Regions from separate parts of the Paludibacterium flexuosum genome, predicted to be linked through region 2. Evidence: riboswitches for the same ligand, from Rfam matches in the RefSeq annotation. Region 2 holds a riboswitch; each other region holds the start of a gene.

Region 1 (4,301 bases), 1.1 Mb from region 2:
CCTGCAACACCATGGGTAACGTCTTCGCCGCCTACACCGGCGTGTCGATGTTCTGCGCCCTGACCGGTGCCTTCTTCGTGCTGATCTACGCCCCGCTGAAGCAAATGATCGAAGGCGTGCCGCAAGGCATCTTCCCGGCCAGCTGGAGCAAGGAAAACCAGAACGGCATGCCGACCGTGGCACTGCGCTGGCAACTGGGTCTGGTGATCGTGCTGATCGCCCTGGGTACCTTCGGTGGTGACGCCGTGGCCGACCTGATCCAGAACCTGGTGACCCTGACCAACGTGACCATGACCGTACCGGTGATCTTCATCATCTACGCTTACATTCACTACCTGCGTAACGATGCTGTAGAAAAGCCGATCCGCATCTTCCGTTCCAACGGTTCGGGCATCTTCATGGCCTGGTGCGCCATGCTGACCATCGGCTTCGCCAACCTGTTCACCGTGGCCTCCCCGCTGTATCACGCCTACCTGGGTGAAGACGTCGGTGCCAACATGAAAGAAGGCATGATGTCCATCATCGGTGTGGTGGTCTTCGCACTGATCGGCTGGTTCATGGTCGCTCGCTACGAACGCCATGTTGCCCAAGGCAAGCTGCCGATGCCGGAAGCCAAGGCAGAACTGGGCGGCAAGTAAGCCCACAAGCAGAACAGGCGGCGCCCTGCGTCGCCTGCCATCCCGAAAAAAGCCGTTCATCTGACGATGAACGGCTTTTTCATCGAACGGGGGCAGGTCTTGTATTTTGCATCCCGGCGCAAAATGCACATCGAACAGAACGGGGTCAGGTCTTGTATTTTGCATCCCGATGCAAAATACAAGACCTGACCCCGTTCTCTCGCAGCAGCGACTCAGGCCACCTTGCCCGGCAGATAATCCGGATCCAGGAACCCCGCCACCGACTTGTCCGACGGCATCACTGCACAACAAGACTGCGGACTGGAAATAATGTAATCGCCATTGGCCAGCGCACTGCCGACAATCGCCGCCGGCCGACCGGCCAGCAGCAACAGACTGCCGGCACCCGAAATGATCACCGTCTCCGAACCATCCGGATAACGCACCGTATCGCCCACCCGGGCAATCAACTCCATCTCCGAAGTGGCCGTCACCACCTCGCCCCCATAACGGGTTTTCGAACCGATCGTCGCGACCAGATAAGATTGCTGTTGCTTCATGATAGCTATGCTCACAAGGGTGTTTCCCCCCACCGGGGAGACAAGCGGCCACGGACACACCGCGCCGAACCAGGCGAGAACACCTCCACGGGGACAGAGCAGACAAGGCGCAGACAGGCAGGCCGACACACGGCTGCAGGCAGAGCACCACTCCCCACCCCGGGGACGGATCTCGCGGGACCTCCGCACTCCCAGACAGGGGGCAGAGCACCCAGGAATCAGGCCGGTCTTCTGGCTTGCCTTCCACCTCGGCGACCGGCCTTCCCGGACAGACAACATCCAGTGGCATGGTGATCGCGTCGTCAGGCCTACAGCAGCGGGGGCTGCGCCGGCATGGCTGCAACAGCAGCGGCACCGGCTTCCCGTTTCACCCCGTTCCGAAAGGAACACAGGGCACCTGAATCCAGGGCGCCATGATCCCGCCGGGCGGAAAACACGTCAAACGATAAAAAATCAGCATGTTGTGCGCGCTTCGCAACACCCTCCGCACGGGGTCAGGTCTTGTATTTTGCGTTTCGATGCAAAATACAAGACCTGACCCCGTTCTGTGCGCCGGGGCATTCAGAATCGCGACTCAATTGATCGAAAGGGGGTCAGATTGCTTTAACCCTCATGCCAGCAGGGTAGGGCGGTGCTACCATCCGCGACGAGCGCAGGGAGAAGCCCGCATTGAACGTCGGAGGGCGCTGTATGAAAAGAGTTTTTTGGCATGTACTGGGTTATGGCACCGTGCTGGTGCTGTCTGTCAGCCTGCTGTTGTGGATCCTCAGTCAGGGCCCGCAAGGCACCCCCGTCTGGCTCAGCCAGGCCGCCAACGAGTCCGACGACTGGCTGGCCTCCCTGCAAGGCACACTCGGCCACAACGCCACCCTGCCACTGGTCGGCCTGCTGATGCAGATCCTGATCATCCTGACCTTCTCCCGTCTGTGCGCCTTTGGCCTGCGAGCCATCGGCCAGCCGCCGGTCATCGGCGAAATGCTCGCCGGCATCCTGCTCGGCAAATCGGTTTTTGCCCAACTCTGGCCGCAGGGCTTTCACTTCGTGTTTCCCGAAAGCGCCATGCCGCAGCTGTACTTCTTCAGCCAGATCGGCCTGATCTTCTTCATGTTCGTGGTCGGCCTCGACCTGCGCCTGTCCAGCCTGCGCCAGCGCGCCGGCACCGCCATCGTCGTCTCCCACGCCAGCATCCTGCTGCCCTTCCTGCTCGGCACCCTGCTGTCGTTCTGGCTCTATCGCGACTATGGTCCGCGCCATGTGGCCTTCTCGTCCTTTGCCCTGTTCATCGGCATCGCCATGAGCATCACCGCCTTCCCGGTACTGGCGCGCATCATCCACGACAAGGGACTGAGCGGCACGCCGGTCGGCACCCTGTCCGTTGCCTGCGCCGCCGTCGATGACGTGACCGCCTGGTGCCTGCTCGCCGGCGTGCTGGGCATCGTCAAGGCCGGCAGCCTGCACCACGCCGTCATCGTCCTGCTGGCCTCGACCCTGTACGTCGTGCTGATGATCAAACTGATCCGGCCCCTGGCTCACCGCCTGCTGTGGCCCGCCACCCAGAGCGGCACCTTCACCAGCGCCCAGCTCGCCTTCGTCTTCTGCGTCGGCCTCGGCTCGGCCCTGCTGGCCGAAGTCATCGGCATCCACGCCCTGTTCGGCGCCTTCCTCGCCGGCGTCATCATGCCGCACGAACTCACCTTCCAGACCAGCCTGAGCGCCAAAATCGAAGACCTCACCGCCGTGGTGCTGCTGCCGATCTTCTTCGCCTACACCGGCATCCGCGCCGAAATCGGCCTGCTCGACAGTTGGCATGCCTGGCTGGTCTGCGGCGGCATCATCCTGGTCGCCACCGTCGGCAAAGTCCTCGGTGCCGCACTCGCCGCCCACTGGACCGGTGTCCGGTGGCGCCAGTCCTGGGCACTGGGCGTACTGATGAACACCCGTGGCCTGATGGAACTGGTGGTGCTCAACATCGGCTACGACATCGGCATCCTGACCCCCACCATCTTCGCCATGATGGTGGTCATGGCCCTGGTCACCACCTTCATGACCTGCCCGCTGCTCGGCCTGCTGCTGCCCACGCTGCAACCCAAGACCGCCATGCGCTACAACCCCGCTCCCGAACGCGCCTGACCCGTCAAAAAACGGCACATATGCCATAATCCAGCCATGTGTGCCGCCATCGAATACGACCAGCAACGTTACTACTACAAAGACAGCCCGCGCCTGCCGGTACTGCGCCGCGACGGCAGCCTCCTCTGGGTCCAGTGGGGCCTGCCGCACGGCGCCGACATCAGGGGCGTGCCGGCCGGCGCCTGCGCCCGGCGCGAAAGTCTGCTGGCCGGCAAATGGACCCGCCTCAAACCGCGCCCGGTCAAAATCCCCTGCAGTGCCTTCATGGAGCGCGACAACAAGCGCGCCGAACACTGGTTTGCCATCGACGGCCAGCTGGCCATCCAGGGCGCCCTGATCCTGCTCGACAACCCCATCCAGACCCGTAGTAACGGAGATCAGCACGCCATCGTCTACGTCGTCACCGAGCCTGCCCTGGGCGGAGTGGCTGCCATCCACGAGCGCCAGCCGCGGCTGATTCCTCTTCAGGCCGACATGCCGGAACGGCTCAGTACCCAACGCACTTAACCTATCGCAATCAATCAGACACAATCCGTCACAATGCATGTATTTGTAAATTATAATGTCATGCCGCGTCGATACCCGAGTGGTGTCAGCGCCGGGATTGATCCTAGATAGAGATAAAGTGACTAAAAAATGAAGATGACTGGCTTCGTAGCAAGTGCTTTCCTGTTGGCACTCCTGACCGGCTGTGCCGGTACCGACTTCAAGCGTCCCGGCACGGCCGACCTGGCCCTGGGCAAGTCCACCATGGCGGATGTCACCCGTGTCATGGGCAGCCCGCGCCAAACCGGCGAAATCCTCAAGAATGAGCAGAAAGTCCAGATGGCACAGTATGCCTATGCCGTCTCCGGCGGTACCGGGCATCGGCCCGGTGTCATTCCGGCGCGCTCGATGACCTTCTCGACCTTCCAGGATGTGTTGGTGGGTGAAGAATTCATCAGCTCGTTTGCCGAAGATGCCACCGACTTTGACGACAGCAAAGTCAGCGCCA
Region 2 (4,301 bases):
GTAGCTGACCTGATTCAGCTCGATCATGGGGTGTGTCATCGGTGGTCAACCCAGCCAGTAATTGAAAAAAGCCAGCAAGCTCAGTGCGCACAGGCCAAGCAGGCCGACATAGTAATCCCGCCGGGAGATGGCCGAACGGAAGTGCGTCATGACCGGACTGTTCTCGTCATAGCCGCGCGCCAGCATGGCCTGATAGATGCGCGTGCTGCGATCCAGCGACTTGATGAGAATGCTGGCCGCCAGCCGGCCGACATCGGCCACACGCCCAAGCCAGCCGGCCTCGGCCCCCAGGCGGCTCAATTGCGCCCGCCGCATGGTCTGTGCGGTGTCCTGCAGAATGAACAGGTAGCGGTACATCATCTCAGCCAGCTCGATCATGATGAGCGGCACTCGACAAAGCCGCAGGGTCGCCAGAATCTCCACCATCGGGGTCGTCATCGCCAGCAGCGCCGCCAGGGTCACGGCAGCCATGATGCGCAGGAACAGCAAGCCGCCGTATTGTAGCCCCTCGGCATACACCCTGAGCGTCCAGCCCCAGAGCGGGACTTGCCACAGCACCTGACTGCCGCGCGTCAGCATGACACTGAGCAGCACCACCCAGGCAATACCCAGCGGCATCAGCAGACGACGACACAAATCGCGCCCGTTGAGCCCCAGCAGCGCGAACAGCGCCAGCGCCCCCAGCCACAGCGCGAGCGCCAGCACACCATGCCGCAAAGTCGAGGCCACGACGACCGCCGCCAGCAACAACAGGGTCTTGATGCGGCCATCTGCCCCGGCCGCGGCCGAGGCAGCGACGGCATCATGGCGTGCCAGGCTGACCACTCAGTCTTCCTGCTGACAACGGCACTGACCTTCACGCCGCCCGAAAAGCCGCAGCCAGTGATAGCCGACAATCAGACCGGCAAAGAAGTTGGCAACCGAGAAAGCGCCGACCTGGGCATCGCCCGGCAGCTCAAGGAAGGGATGATGATCGCGCTGCGTGACCTGGGTCGCCAGGTTATTCACATGATCATCCGTGCCGGCGGCTTCCATCTGGTGTGCACTCATATAGCGTGCCGAGACAAAGATGAACAGCAGCAAGGCACACATCACGGCCAGCATGCAGCGGGTAAAGCCATCGAAGAAACGGTTCTGCGACAGATCGCGTGCGGGATGTGACATCTCAGGCTCCTTTGCTGACGAGGATGCCGGGCAACAGATCGGGCCGGCGGCTGGCCATCGCCTGCAGCACGACGGCGGTAAACACCCCCTCGGCCAGGGCCAGGGGCAACTGGGTCGGGGCATAACCCATGAAGAAAATCATCCACTGGGTCAGCAGCGGCATATTGCCGTGCAGACTCCAGGCCAGCTCGAAGGCACTGACCAGATAAGTCATCAGGTCACCGACCACCCCGGCCAGGCCGGCAGCCAGCCACAGCGGGCAATTCAGCGCGCGCAGGCTTTTCCACAGCACATAGCCGGACAGGGCGCCGGCGATCCCCATCGAGAAAGTATTTGCGCCAATCGTGGTGATACCGCCATGACCAAGGAAAATTGCCTGGAAGAACAGCACGATGGTGGAGATGACCGCGGACGCCCAGGGGCCGACCAGAATCGCCGCCAGCGCCGTGGCGCAAGGATGCGAGCATGATCCGGTCACCGGCACCGGCAAGTGCATGGCGGAAATGACGAAGACTGCCACGCCGATCATGGCCAGGAACGGCTTATAGGACAGGTTTTCCTGTACCTTGCGTTTGATCTGATAAATCCCGGGAACGACGAACACGGCGGTCGCCGCGTACCAGACTGCGCATGCCTGTGGTGACAGGATGCCATCTTCAATGTGCATGAACTGCTCTCCCTTGCGAAGAACGGATCCGGCGGATCCAAGCCGGCCAATCACCAAGGGAAATCCGATCCGGAGCCACACACCGAAGTCGCAGGCGCACAACCGCAGAACCGTTCCCCACCCCAGAGATTGGCACTACCGATGACCCAGGCCGGTCTTCTGGCTCGCCTTCATCCTCCTCGGCCGGCCTTCCCGCACCGCAAAGCGGCACAGTGGCATGTGGCAGATTCGTCAGGCCTACAGCAGCGGGGGCTGCGCCGGACTGGCTGCATGGCAGCGTCACCGGCTTCCCGTTTCACTCCTCCCATGGACATGGGTCAGAGCACCTGGATCAATTGTCATGTCAGGACGACGTGTCGTCCGACATAAAATAGCTTCGCAGTATACCCCTTTGTCAAACAAGCCGCGCGGAGTCAGGTCAAGTCCAACGCACAAATGTAGCCAGTTGCGCTTACTGCAGCATGTAGGTTTCGTACTCAAGCCGCTCCAGCTTGCGATCCAGCGCCGCCAGCCCGATCACCACCGCAATCAGCATGGCTCCGGCAAACCCATAGCCATACCAGGCGGGGTTGAGTTGCAAGGTGATTCCCGTCAGCAGCATGTTGAGCAACAAAAAACCGCTGGTCGCCGCCAGCACCACGCGACGTTTGTCGAGGTAGAAAAAAATGTTGATGATGCCGAGGAACACCACCTGCAGGCTGGCGGCAATCACATCGACCTGCAACAGCGGCAGGTACAGGACCGAGATCCCCAGCCAGCGCAACAGCTCGGCGCCGCTGGCAAACAACAGGATGGCCGCAATCGACTGCACCTTGACGATCTCGTACAGCCCGGTACGCAGGGCATCGACCATGCCGTTGCGGACATTCTCGATATGCTGCAGCGAAGCGCCTTCCCGGACCGCGCTATAGAAGGCATCGTAATACTCGACGAAATCGGTTTCGATGCGCATCAGGAACACCGCCATGCCGGGAATGATCGCCAGATAGGCCAGAAAGACCGGCATATCGTAAATGATCGAGGCATGCAGCGGGCCGATCACCGCCTGACCGGTGGCCGGGGCATACCAGAACATCAGCTTGTCCACCCAGATACCCAGGTTGTACAGCAGACCGATCCACATCAGCGCGGTATGGCGATGGGCCTTGTGGAACATTTCAAACGAAATGAACAGACGGCCGGGAAACTCACGGTAGATCAGCAACAGCAGACCGAACAGCAGCACGCACTGACCGAGCACGAAGCCGGCCAGCAGCCCCTCCAGACCATGGGTATTCAGCAGCAGCGAGCCCACGACGGTGGCGCCGTAACCGATCAGGAATACCAGCAGGATATGCATGTACCGTTTCTGACCGGAAAGGAAAATGGCGGCGATCCAGATATTGGCCAGGATCACGAAGCCGCTGAGCATGAACAGGCGATACACCCCGGATGTACCGTGGAACAGCCACAGAATGGTCGGCACGCCAAACAGCAACGCGCCCAGATTGATCAGCAGCACGACGCCGTGAAAATTCGACAGCACCAGATCTTGCCGCTTCTCGAACAGGCGGTCGGCGGTAAAGCGGGTATAGGCCAGCTGGAACGGACCGGTCAGCACCAGACTGCCGGCGATCAGATAGGTGACGGACACCTGGAACTGGGCAATCAGAAAGGTCGGGACCACAAACGGCAGGCTGAGCACACCGATCAGCAGGATGCCCACGATGGACAGCATCCACGGACCGGCACTGATCAGGCCGGCATAGGTATACGCCTGCAACAGGCCTGCCAGCGAATTACGCCGCAGCATCTTGCGCAATTCAAATCCGATACCGGCCATCAGCGCCCCTCCCCGCCATCCGGCGGCATCGCCAGCAAGCGTTCATAGCGTTCACGATAGCTGCCAATCATCTGCGCCTGCGTGTAATAGCGCTCCACCCGGGCGATGCCCGCACGTTGCGCTGCCTGCCAGCGCGCCGGGTGCTGCAGCAGGGACAACACGGCACCGGCCAGGGCTCCGGGGTTGGCAATCGGCACCACTTCGCCGGCGCGGCCCAGTGCGGCATCCTCACCGGGGCGGCCGTCAATCAGCTCGCGACAGGCACCGACCTCGGTGGTGACGGCCGGTACGCCGGCGGCAAAGCCTTCCAGCACCACCAGCGGCAGGGCCTCCGAAATCGAGCTGAGCACCACCAGTCCCACCCGCGGCAACAAATCCTCTACCTGCTGCATGCCGAGAAAGCGCACTTTCTCGCTCAGGCCGAGACTGGCGACCAGACGGTGGCACTCATTGGCATAGTCTTCGTCTTCATCATCCGGACCCGCCACCCAGGCCTCGGCCTCGGGCATGGTGTCCAGAATCGTCAGCATCGAACGGATGAAGGTTTTCACGTCTTTGATCGGCACCACCCGGCCGATCAGGCACAGCACGGGGGGAATGGCGGCCGGTCGCAGATCGCGCAACCGGGCAAACCGTTCGAGCTGAATG
Region 3 (4,301 bases), 1.0 Mb from region 2:
GCGACGGCTGGCTGGTGCTGGATGAAACCTTCCTCGACGTCACACCGGAACGCAGCCTGCTGCCGCTGGCTGGCCAGCCCGGCCTGATCATCCTGCGCTCCATCGGCAAATTCTTTGGCCTGGCCGGCGCGCGCGCCGGCTTTGTTTTTGCCTGGCCAGCGCTGATCGAGGCACTGCAGGACGAGCTCGGCCCCTGGACCCTGGCCGGCCCGGCGCGCCAGGCCGTCAGAATGGCCTTGCAGGACCGGGCCTGGCAGGCGGCCATGCGCCAGCGCCTGCCGGCCGAAAGTGACCGGCTGGCCACGCTGCTGCGCCGGCATGGCCTGGCGCCAGGCGGGTCCACGCCGCTATTCCAGTGGGTGTGCCATCCGCAAGCGGCCATGCTGCATCGGCAATTGGCCAGCCAGGGCATCCTCACCCGCTTATTCGACGCGCCGCCAAGCCTGCGTTTCGGTCTGCCAGCGCAAGAAAGTGACTGGGCGCGACTGGATCAGGCGCTGGCCAGCCTCAGCCTGGTCAAAAGCTAACGCCGGCGGCACAGGCAATCGTTTGCCTGTGCCGCCGGAGGATACTCCCCCCTCCTATCCCGACCTAAGTCAAACTTTGTTCATTTTTTTACCAAAGTTACCCATTCATCACGTAATATTCGCCCTTTACATGACGGTGCCCGTGTTGCAACGGGTGAAACGGGAATGCGGTTCAATGCCGCAGCTGCCCCCGCAACTGTAAGCGAAGAGTCTGAATCCACTGCCACCGGGCATCCGACCGGGAAGGCGATTCAAGGCGATGACGCGCGAGCCAGGAGACCGGCCGTCAGACTTGTCGACGTGAGCTAGAACCAGTCGGGGTGTACTGGTGGACAAGCATGCAGACCGGACCATTCTCCCCAGACTGCTGCCCTCGCTCTCGACGACACAACGTCATCCGAGGGCGCCGATGCACCGCTACCATTTCCTGTCCGTCCATGCTGCCGAAGGTGTGGCATGAGTCACGGCATTGCCCTGCTGAGCCACGCCGGCACTGATCTGTCCGCCCTGCTGCGCGCCCCGCTGCCCGCCGACTTTGTCGCCGTCAACGGCATCAACCTGCAAGCCATCGACAGTGCTGAGGCCATGCAGCAGTTGCTGAACGGCCCTTTGCGCGACACCAGCGTCTTCGTGGTACGCGTCCTGGGCCGCGCCGAAGCCATCGCCGGCTTCGACCTGTTGCTGACCCATATCCGCCAGCACCATCACCATCTGGTGATCATCAGCGGCACCGGCGAGCCCGACCCGGACCTGACCGCCCTGTGCAATGTCGGCCACGGGCTGCAACAGGAAATCAACGCTTATCTGCAGGCTGGCGGCAGCGACAATCTGGCTCACATGCTGCGTTGTCTCTCCGACCGCCTGCTGATGACCGGTCATGGCTATGCCGAGCCGCTCACGTTGCCGGACCACGGCCTGTACCATCCGGAACTGGGCGCCCTGGCAACGCTGGATGACTGGCGCGCCATCCGCAACCCCCAATGGCCGACCGTCGGCCTGGTGTTCTATCGCGCCCACTGGCTGTCCGGCAATACCCGCTTTGTCGATGCCCTGATCGATGCCCTGCACGAGCGCCAGCTGAACACCCTGCCACTGTTTACCGCCTCGCTGCGCACGCCGGGCGAGCAAGGACTGCCGGCGGCGCTCAATGATCTGCTGGCCGAGCCGATCGAGGCGCTGGTCAACACCACCTCCTTTGCCATCGGCGAAGTCAACCCTGACGGTGCGACCCAGGCAGGCTGGTCGGTGAGCGCATTTGAGCAACTGGATGTGCCGGTATTGCAAGCCATCACCAGCAATATGACCGAGGCGCAGTGGCTCGCAGCCGACCGCGGCCTCAACCCGCTGGACACCGCCATGAACGTGGCACTGCCGGAGTTTGACGGCCGACTGATCAGCGTGCCGGTTTCCTTCAAGGAGGCGCATGCCGATCAGGCCAGCAGCGAAACCAGCTATGCCCCGGTGCCCGACCGGGTCCGCCGTCTGGCCGGCATCGTGGCACGTCAGGTCAGGCTGCGCACCACCCCGGCGCACGAGAAACGCATCGCCTTCATCTTCACCAACTCCAATAGCAAGGCGGCACAGATCGGCAATGCCGTCGGCCTGGACTCCCCCGCCTCGCTCTGGGCCATCCTGCAAGCCATGCAGACCCATGGCTATCAGGTCGAGGGACTGCCGGCAGACAGCACCAGCCTGATGCACCAGCTGATTGACCGGGGAGCCTACGACCAGGACTACCTGACCAGTACCCAGATGATGCAGGCGATTGCGCGGGTGCCGGCGGCACGCTACGCAGCATGGTTCGCCGAACTGCCCGCCTCGCTGCAACAACGCATGAACCAGCGCTGGGGTGAGGCCCCCGGTACGGCCTATGTGCATCAGGAGCAGCTTTACTTCTCGGGCATGCAGTTCGGCAATGCCTTTGTCGCCCTGCAACCGCCGCGCGGCTACGGCATGGATCCGGATGCCATTTATCACACCCCGGACCTGCCGCCGACCCACCACTACTACGCCCTGTATTGCTGGCTGCGCGACGAATGGCAGGCTGATGCCATCGTGCATGTCGGCAAGCACGGCACGCTGGAATGGCTGCCCGGCAAAGGCGTAGGTCTGTCACAAGACTGCTTCCCCGATGCCGTTCTGGGTGACATGCCGCTGTTTTATCCCTTCATCCTGAATGATCCGGGCGAAGGCTCGCAGGCCAAGCGCCGCGCCCACGCCGTCATCATCGACCATCTGACGCCACCGATGACCACGGCAGACACCTATGGACCGCTGGCACAGCTGACTCAGCTGGTCGACGAGTACTACCAGGTGGAAATGCTGGACCCATCCAAGCTGCCGATCCTGCAGCAGCAGATCTGGGATCTGATCAAGGAGGCCAAGCTGGATGCTGACCTGGGCGCCATGCTGGCGCATGGTCATGACCACGATCATGACCATGCCCACCCGCCGCTCAGGCCCGCCACCGCAGCCAGCAGCGGCTACCGCACCCCGGTCAAGGGGGCGGCCCACTACCGTCCGGCGGGCAAACCGCACGCTGCTCACGGCCATCACCATGGCCACCCGCACCCCCACGATCATGACCATGACCATGGTGACCACCATCACCATGATCACGATCACCACTGGGACGACACACCGGACGAGCACGGCGTCCCGAAGACCCTGGCCGGCATGGACGGGGTCGATGTCGCGCACCTGATCGAAGACATTGATGGCTATTTGTGCGAACTGGGTGCGGCACAGATTCGCGACGGTCTGCACATTCTCGGCCAGGCCCCGCAGGGCGAAGCGCTGATCGACATGCTGTGCGCCCTGACCCGACTGGCCAATCTGCAGATCCCTTCCTTGCCCGGCAGCGTGACACGCGCCCTCGGCCTGGACCCGGCCGCCCTGGAACAAGACAAGGGTCGTCGTCTGGAAACGGTACCAGCCCGGCTCGCCAGTCTGAGTCCACGACCACTGGTCACCCATGCCGATGCGCTGGAAGCGATTGCCGCCTTGTCGCGTCAGCTGGTGGCCGGACTGGCCAGCCATCACTTTGCCCGCGAAGCCATCCCTGCCTGCATCGCCACCGCGCTGCCCGGCATGGCACCGGATCCTGCATTACTCAGCGTACTGGACTATCTGTGCAGCCAACTGGAACCGGACCTGGCACGCACCCGCGAGGAAATCGACAACCTGCTGCACGGTCTGGCAGGCGGCTACGTGCCGGCCGGACCCAGCGGCGCGCCAACACGCGGCATGGCTCATGTCCTGCCGACCGGTCGCAATTTCTATTCGGTCGACCCGCGCAGTCTGCCGTCGCAGGCCTCATGGAAAATCGGCGCCGAGCTGGCACGCGAAGTCATTGCCCGCCACCAGCAGGAGACCGGCAAGCTGCCCGAATCCGTCAGCATCAGCGTCTGGGGCACCAGCGCCATGCGCACCCACGGCGATGACATTGCCGAAATCCTGGCCCTGCTCGGCGTACGCCCGGTCTGGCAGGCCGAGAGCCGTCGCGTACAGGGCATTGAGGTCATCCCGCTGACCGAACTGGGCCGCCCGCGCATCGACGTCACCGTGCGTATCAGCGGCTTTTTCCGCGACGCCTTCCCGCACCTGATCCATCTGGTGGATCAGGCGGTGGAAACCGTGGCAAGGCTGGACGAGCCGGTCGAACAGAATTTCCTGCGCAAGCACTATCTGCAGGATCTGACACAGCAGATTCTCGGCCAGCAGACCGAGGCCCAGGCCCTGCTGCGGGTCTTCGGCTCCAAACCCGGCACCTAT
Region 4 (4,301 bases), 980 kb from region 2:
CGAGCTGTCGGGCGATGCCCTTGGGCCGGCCGCCGTGGTCATTGGCATCGGCATCAACCTGCAAGCTCCGCAGGGAGTGGATCAGGCCGTGGCTGGTCTGCGCGAGTGTGGCATCCGCATCAGCCGCAATCATTTGCTGGCCCTGCTGCTCAACGAGTTGCATCAGGTGCTTTGCGCCTTCAACCAACATGGTTTCGAGCCGCTGGCATCGGAATGGATGGCACTGTCCACCCATCAGGACAAGCCGGTCCGGCTGAGCTTCTCGCATGGCCAGCCGATTGAAGGCGTGGCGCGCGGGGTGGCTGGCAATGGCGCCCTGCTGGTGGATACCCCGCAGGGTCGGCAGGTGTTTCATGTCGGGGAAGTCAGCTTGCGGAGTGCGACATGATTTTGCTGATCGATGCCGGCAATACCCGCATCAAGTGGGCGGTGTATCAGGGCGAGCAATGTCTGGCACAGGGGGCGCTGGAGCATCAGGCCATTGAAACCCTGTCGGCGCAGCTGGCGTCCTTTTCGCTGGCCCGCGCCTATGGTGCCGCCGTGGTGCAGCCCGAAGTTTGTCATCGCATCGAACAGCAACTGCCGTGTCCGCTGCAGTGGGTCGAGACAGCCGTGGTCACCGCCGGGGTACGCAATCATTATGTCGATCCGCGCCAGATGGGGGTGGATCGCTGGCTGGCGGTGCTGGCGGCCCGCCGTCTGGTGCAGGGCGATGTGGTGGTGGCCAGTGCCGGCACCGCGCTGACCGTCGAGGCGCTCACCGCCGAGGGGGACTACCTTGGCGGCCTGATCATGCCGGGCTATCGTCTGATGCTGGATGCACTGGCAAAGAACACTGCGCGGCTGGATCAGCCCGCCGGGCAATGGTGCGATTTTCCGCAACAGACAGCCGATGCGCTGGCCAGCGGGGCACTGGATGCCATGGCCGGCGCCATCGGGCGGCTGCGGCTGCGGCTGGCGCAGCATACCGGTCGTCCGCTGGCGCCGTTGCTGCTCAGTGGCGGGGATGCCGGCAAAATCGCCCCGCTGCTCGCAAGCCCCTGTGAGATCGTGGATAATCTGGTACTTACCGGTTTATTAGAAGTGGCGGACAAGACATGAAGTGGTTTCTGGGCCTGGTCGTGGCATTGAATCTGTTTGTCGGCGTGGTGGCCTTGCTGCGCCAGCACGATCCCGTGGATATCCACAGCCATGAAGTCTCACCCGAGCAACTGAAGGTATTGCCGGCCGGCTGGCTGCCGCAGGCGTCGGCAGCCATGGCCGCCTCGGCGCCCTTCGTGGCCTCGGCACCCCTGACCCTGACCCAGACGGTCACTTCGCCGCTCGGCAAGGCCGCATCGGCCCCGGTGGCCTCGGCGCCGACTGCCAAGTCCGCCGTGTCGCCCAAGGGTGACAAGCCTGCTGCCAAGGCACCCGTCCAAAATGACAAGCCCGCCGCACACGACAAAGCCAAGGTTGCCTCGGTGCCGGCCGCCCATGCCGGCGAGCCGGTGGCCCGCCAGTGCGCCCAGTGGGGTGGGCTGAGCCAGGCGCTGCTGGATCGCGTGAAGGGCGGCTTGCCGACGCTGCGTCTCAAGGCGGCGCAAATGCACAGCCAGCAGGTCGACGATAGCAGCGCGACAGGCGGTAATCTGCGCTACTGGGTCTACATCCCGGCCAAGCTGTCCAGCAGCAAGCTGTCCGGTGAGTTGGCGCAAAAGGGATTCGACAACTACGTGGTGCAGAACGAAGGCGACTTCAGGGGGGCGTTGTCGCTGGGCCTGTTCGGCAAGCAGGAGGGGGCACAGGCACTGGTCGACAAACTGAAGAAGGCCGGCTACCCGAAGGCCGAGATCCAGGCTCGGGGCAAAACCCAGCTGACCCGTCTGGATTTCAGCGATCTGAGCGACAGCCAGTTCAAGGCGCTCGGTGCGCTGCAACAGCGCCTGACGCCGGGCATTGCCCTCAAGACCGTCGCCTGCGGACGATAGGCGATCAGGTGATCAGCAGGGGCGGAGCGATCCGCCCCTTTTTCATGCCGCTCCGCCGCCCAATGGCGCGTCCAGTCGCATCAGATAGGCCGGATGATCCTGCAGAATCGACAATTGCACGAAGCCGCCGGGCTGAACCGTGATCAGCCGTGCCACACTCCGTTCCATTTCCAGTAATTCCGCCAGCAGGATGGTAATCACCGGTGCATGGGTCACCAGCACGCGGTGACAGCCGCGCGAGGCGGCGATCCAGGCAGAAAAGCCGCTGAGCACGCGGGTATGGAAGGCTTCCGGCGATTCGCCGCCGGGTGGCGTCAGTTCGCCCTGGCGCCATTGCGCCTCCCAATTCGGTGTCAGTTCGCCCAGCACGCTCAGCGGCACGCCTTCCCATTCCCCCAGATCCTGTTCGGAAAAGCGCTCATCCACCTTGAGGGGAACCGAGGCGGCCAGCGCGCGCCGGACGGCGAATTCGCGGCAACGATTGAGTGGTGAGGTGGCCATGCAGGAGACCGGTGCCAGGGCGGCGATTTGTTGCCAGCTGCGGTCCATCATGGCACTGCCTGCTTCGGTCAGCGCTGCCTCGCGCTGGCCGGTCAGCAGGTTCTGGTGGTCGATGTCGCCGTGACGCAGCAGCGTCAGCGTATAGGGGTTCATGGCAGATCTGTCAGGTTTGACAAAGGCTTATGACCTTATTCCAAGTCAAGTTTTCTGGCAACCACAAACGGGTATAATGCCGCCGTCAGGTGCTTGCCAGCCAGTCGGCCAGGCGAGTGAAACGGGAAGCCGGTGCAAGACCGGCGCTGCCCCCGCAACGGTAAGGTCCGGCGTGTCCCTACGCCAGGGCTTCGCAACCAGCCACTGCCCTCGGGCGGGAAGGCGCGAAGCCAGTGACCAAGCCCGGAGACCGGCCTGGCCAGGGTGTGAGTGGATGCACACCCCACAATGCTTGGCGTATCGCGGGGAAGCGATCACACAGCCTGTATGCCTGCCGGTGTCATTCTGTCGTGCTGTTGTCCTTGGCGTGCCGCAATAAAAATGTTTTTACGGATGACAGAGAACATGTTCCAACTCAGACACGGTGTCGCCCTGGTCGCGCTTTGCTTTGCCGGCGCTGCCCTGGCCGATGATCTTCCCGAATTCAATGGTGGTGACGTGGTTGTGACCGCCAGTGGTGTACCGCAAGCCCGCGGCGTGGCACCGGTCAGCGTCAGCGTGATTACCGCGCAGGATATCGCCAACAGCAGTGCCCGCACGGTGCAGGAAGTGCTGTCCTCTGCTGCCGGGATCAATGTAATTAATATGGGTGGAACCTCCTCTCAGGTTGATTTGCATGGATTTGGCATAGGCGGTATCAGCAATACGCAGATTTTGGTCGATGGCGTGAAACAGAATACCAATGATCTTGCCGCCCCTGACCTGAGCTATATTCCTTTAGCCAGTATTGAGCGTATCGAAGTTGTGCGTGGCAGTGGCGCCGTTCAGTATGGGAGTGGTGCAACTGGGGGGGTGATAAATATCATCACCACCGCAGGTTATCCAGAGAAGTCATCGGTGAGTCTGACTCAGATGTTTGGCAGTTTTAACACACGTCAAACAGATGCCCATTTCAATTTGGCAGGGGTACGCTTCAGCCTGGACGGTTATGGCCAGTCTTTGAAAACTGACCATTATCGCCTTAACAATGATGAACGCAGGGACGCAGGTGGTTTGGGGCTAAATTGGAAGCTCGACGATGGCAAAGTGCGCCTGTATGTCCGCTCTAGTAGCGATAGTGAGCGACTACCAGGTCCTGTGTATGTGCAGCCAGCAAACGGCGTGAATCAGTTTAATACTAATCCGACTATCTCGAATAAGTTGTATGACAATGGCTTTGTTAAAAATAATGAGGTTGGCGTGCAGGGTGATCAAGCCATAGGTCTTGGCCGTCTCTATTTCCAATTGGCCTCACGTGATAAACGTACGGATTCGACTTATGGGCCGAATAGCTTTTCTCATACAACTAGTTGGTGGTCGGACCAACGGTTGCTGACTGAAGATAGTGGCAGCCTACGTTATGTCCTGCCTTTTGCTGTGGATAATCGTGTCACAATCGGTACCGACTGGATGTTCGGGAATGCTACGGATAACTCTAATAATCTGCCAAATGCATTTCCCTATCTCAGCTCGACATCTTCCAAGCAACGACATCAGGCACTGTTTTCTGAAGCAGAGTTAGGTCTTTGGTCTGGCGCGCGTATCACCATCGGTGGTCGCGTCCAACGTGTAGATGATCTTGTTCATAACACCAATACTTATGCAACCTTTGGTTCGACCACAGATCTGGAGCTGCAT

What was found. A riboswitch is a leader RNA that binds a small molecule or an ion and turns the genes downstream of it on or off. The one in region 2 is predicted to bind cobalamin.
Region 1: another riboswitch for cobalamin. It lies ahead of AACH39_RS12450 (PAAR domain-containing protein); the one in region 2 lies ahead of AACH39_RS07305 (energy-coupling factor ABC transporter permease).
Region 3: another riboswitch for cobalamin. It lies ahead of AACH39_RS02455 (cobaltochelatase subunit CobN); the one in region 2 lies ahead of AACH39_RS07305 (energy-coupling factor ABC transporter permease).
Region 4: another riboswitch for cobalamin. It lies ahead of AACH39_RS12000 (TonB-dependent receptor); the one in region 2 lies ahead of AACH39_RS07305 (energy-coupling factor ABC transporter permease).

The regions. Positions count from the first base shown of each region.
Region 1 is NZ_AP029060.1:2,617,921-2,622,221, forward strand. It holds gene yjeM (glutamate/gamma-aminobutyrate family transporter YjeM) at 1-638, shown strand, start outside; gene AACH39_RS12450 (PAAR domain-containing protein) at 851-1,177, opposite strand; cobalamin riboswitch at 1,381-1,593, opposite strand; gene AACH39_RS12455 (cation:proton antiporter) at 1,868-3,307, shown strand; gene AACH39_RS12460 (hypothetical protein) at 3,344-3,814, shown strand; gene bamE (outer membrane protein assembly factor BamE) at 3,950-4,301, shown strand, end outside.
Region 2 is NZ_AP029060.1:1,539,663-1,543,963, forward strand. It holds gene AACH39_RS07290 (ATP-binding cassette domain-containing protein) at 1-39, opposite strand, end outside; gene cbiQ (cobalt ECF transporter T component CbiQ) at 46-825, opposite strand; gene AACH39_RS07300 (hypothetical protein) at 826-1,164, opposite strand; gene AACH39_RS07305 (energy-coupling factor ABC transporter permease) at 1,166-1,831, opposite strand; cobalamin riboswitch at 1,963-2,176, opposite strand; gene pelG (exopolysaccharide Pel transporter PelG) at 2,283-3,653, opposite strand; gene pelF (GT4 family glycosyltransferase PelF) at 3,653-4,301, opposite strand, start outside.
Region 3 is NZ_AP029060.1:513,995-518,295, reverse strand. It holds gene cobD (threonine-phosphate decarboxylase CobD) at 1-527, shown strand, start outside; cobalamin riboswitch at 645-830, shown strand; gene AACH39_RS02455 (cobaltochelatase subunit CobN) at 984-4,301, shown strand, end outside.
Region 4 is NZ_AP029060.1:2,522,834-2,527,134, forward strand. It holds gene AACH39_RS11980 (biotin--[acetyl-CoA-carboxylase] ligase) at 1-388, shown strand, start outside; gene AACH39_RS11985 (type III pantothenate kinase) at 385-1,101, shown strand; gene AACH39_RS11990 (SPOR domain-containing protein) at 1,098-1,970, shown strand; gene AACH39_RS11995 (histidine phosphatase family protein) at 2,013-2,624, opposite strand; cobalamin riboswitch at 2,695-2,898, shown strand; gene AACH39_RS12000 (TonB-dependent receptor) at 3,006-4,301, shown strand, end outside.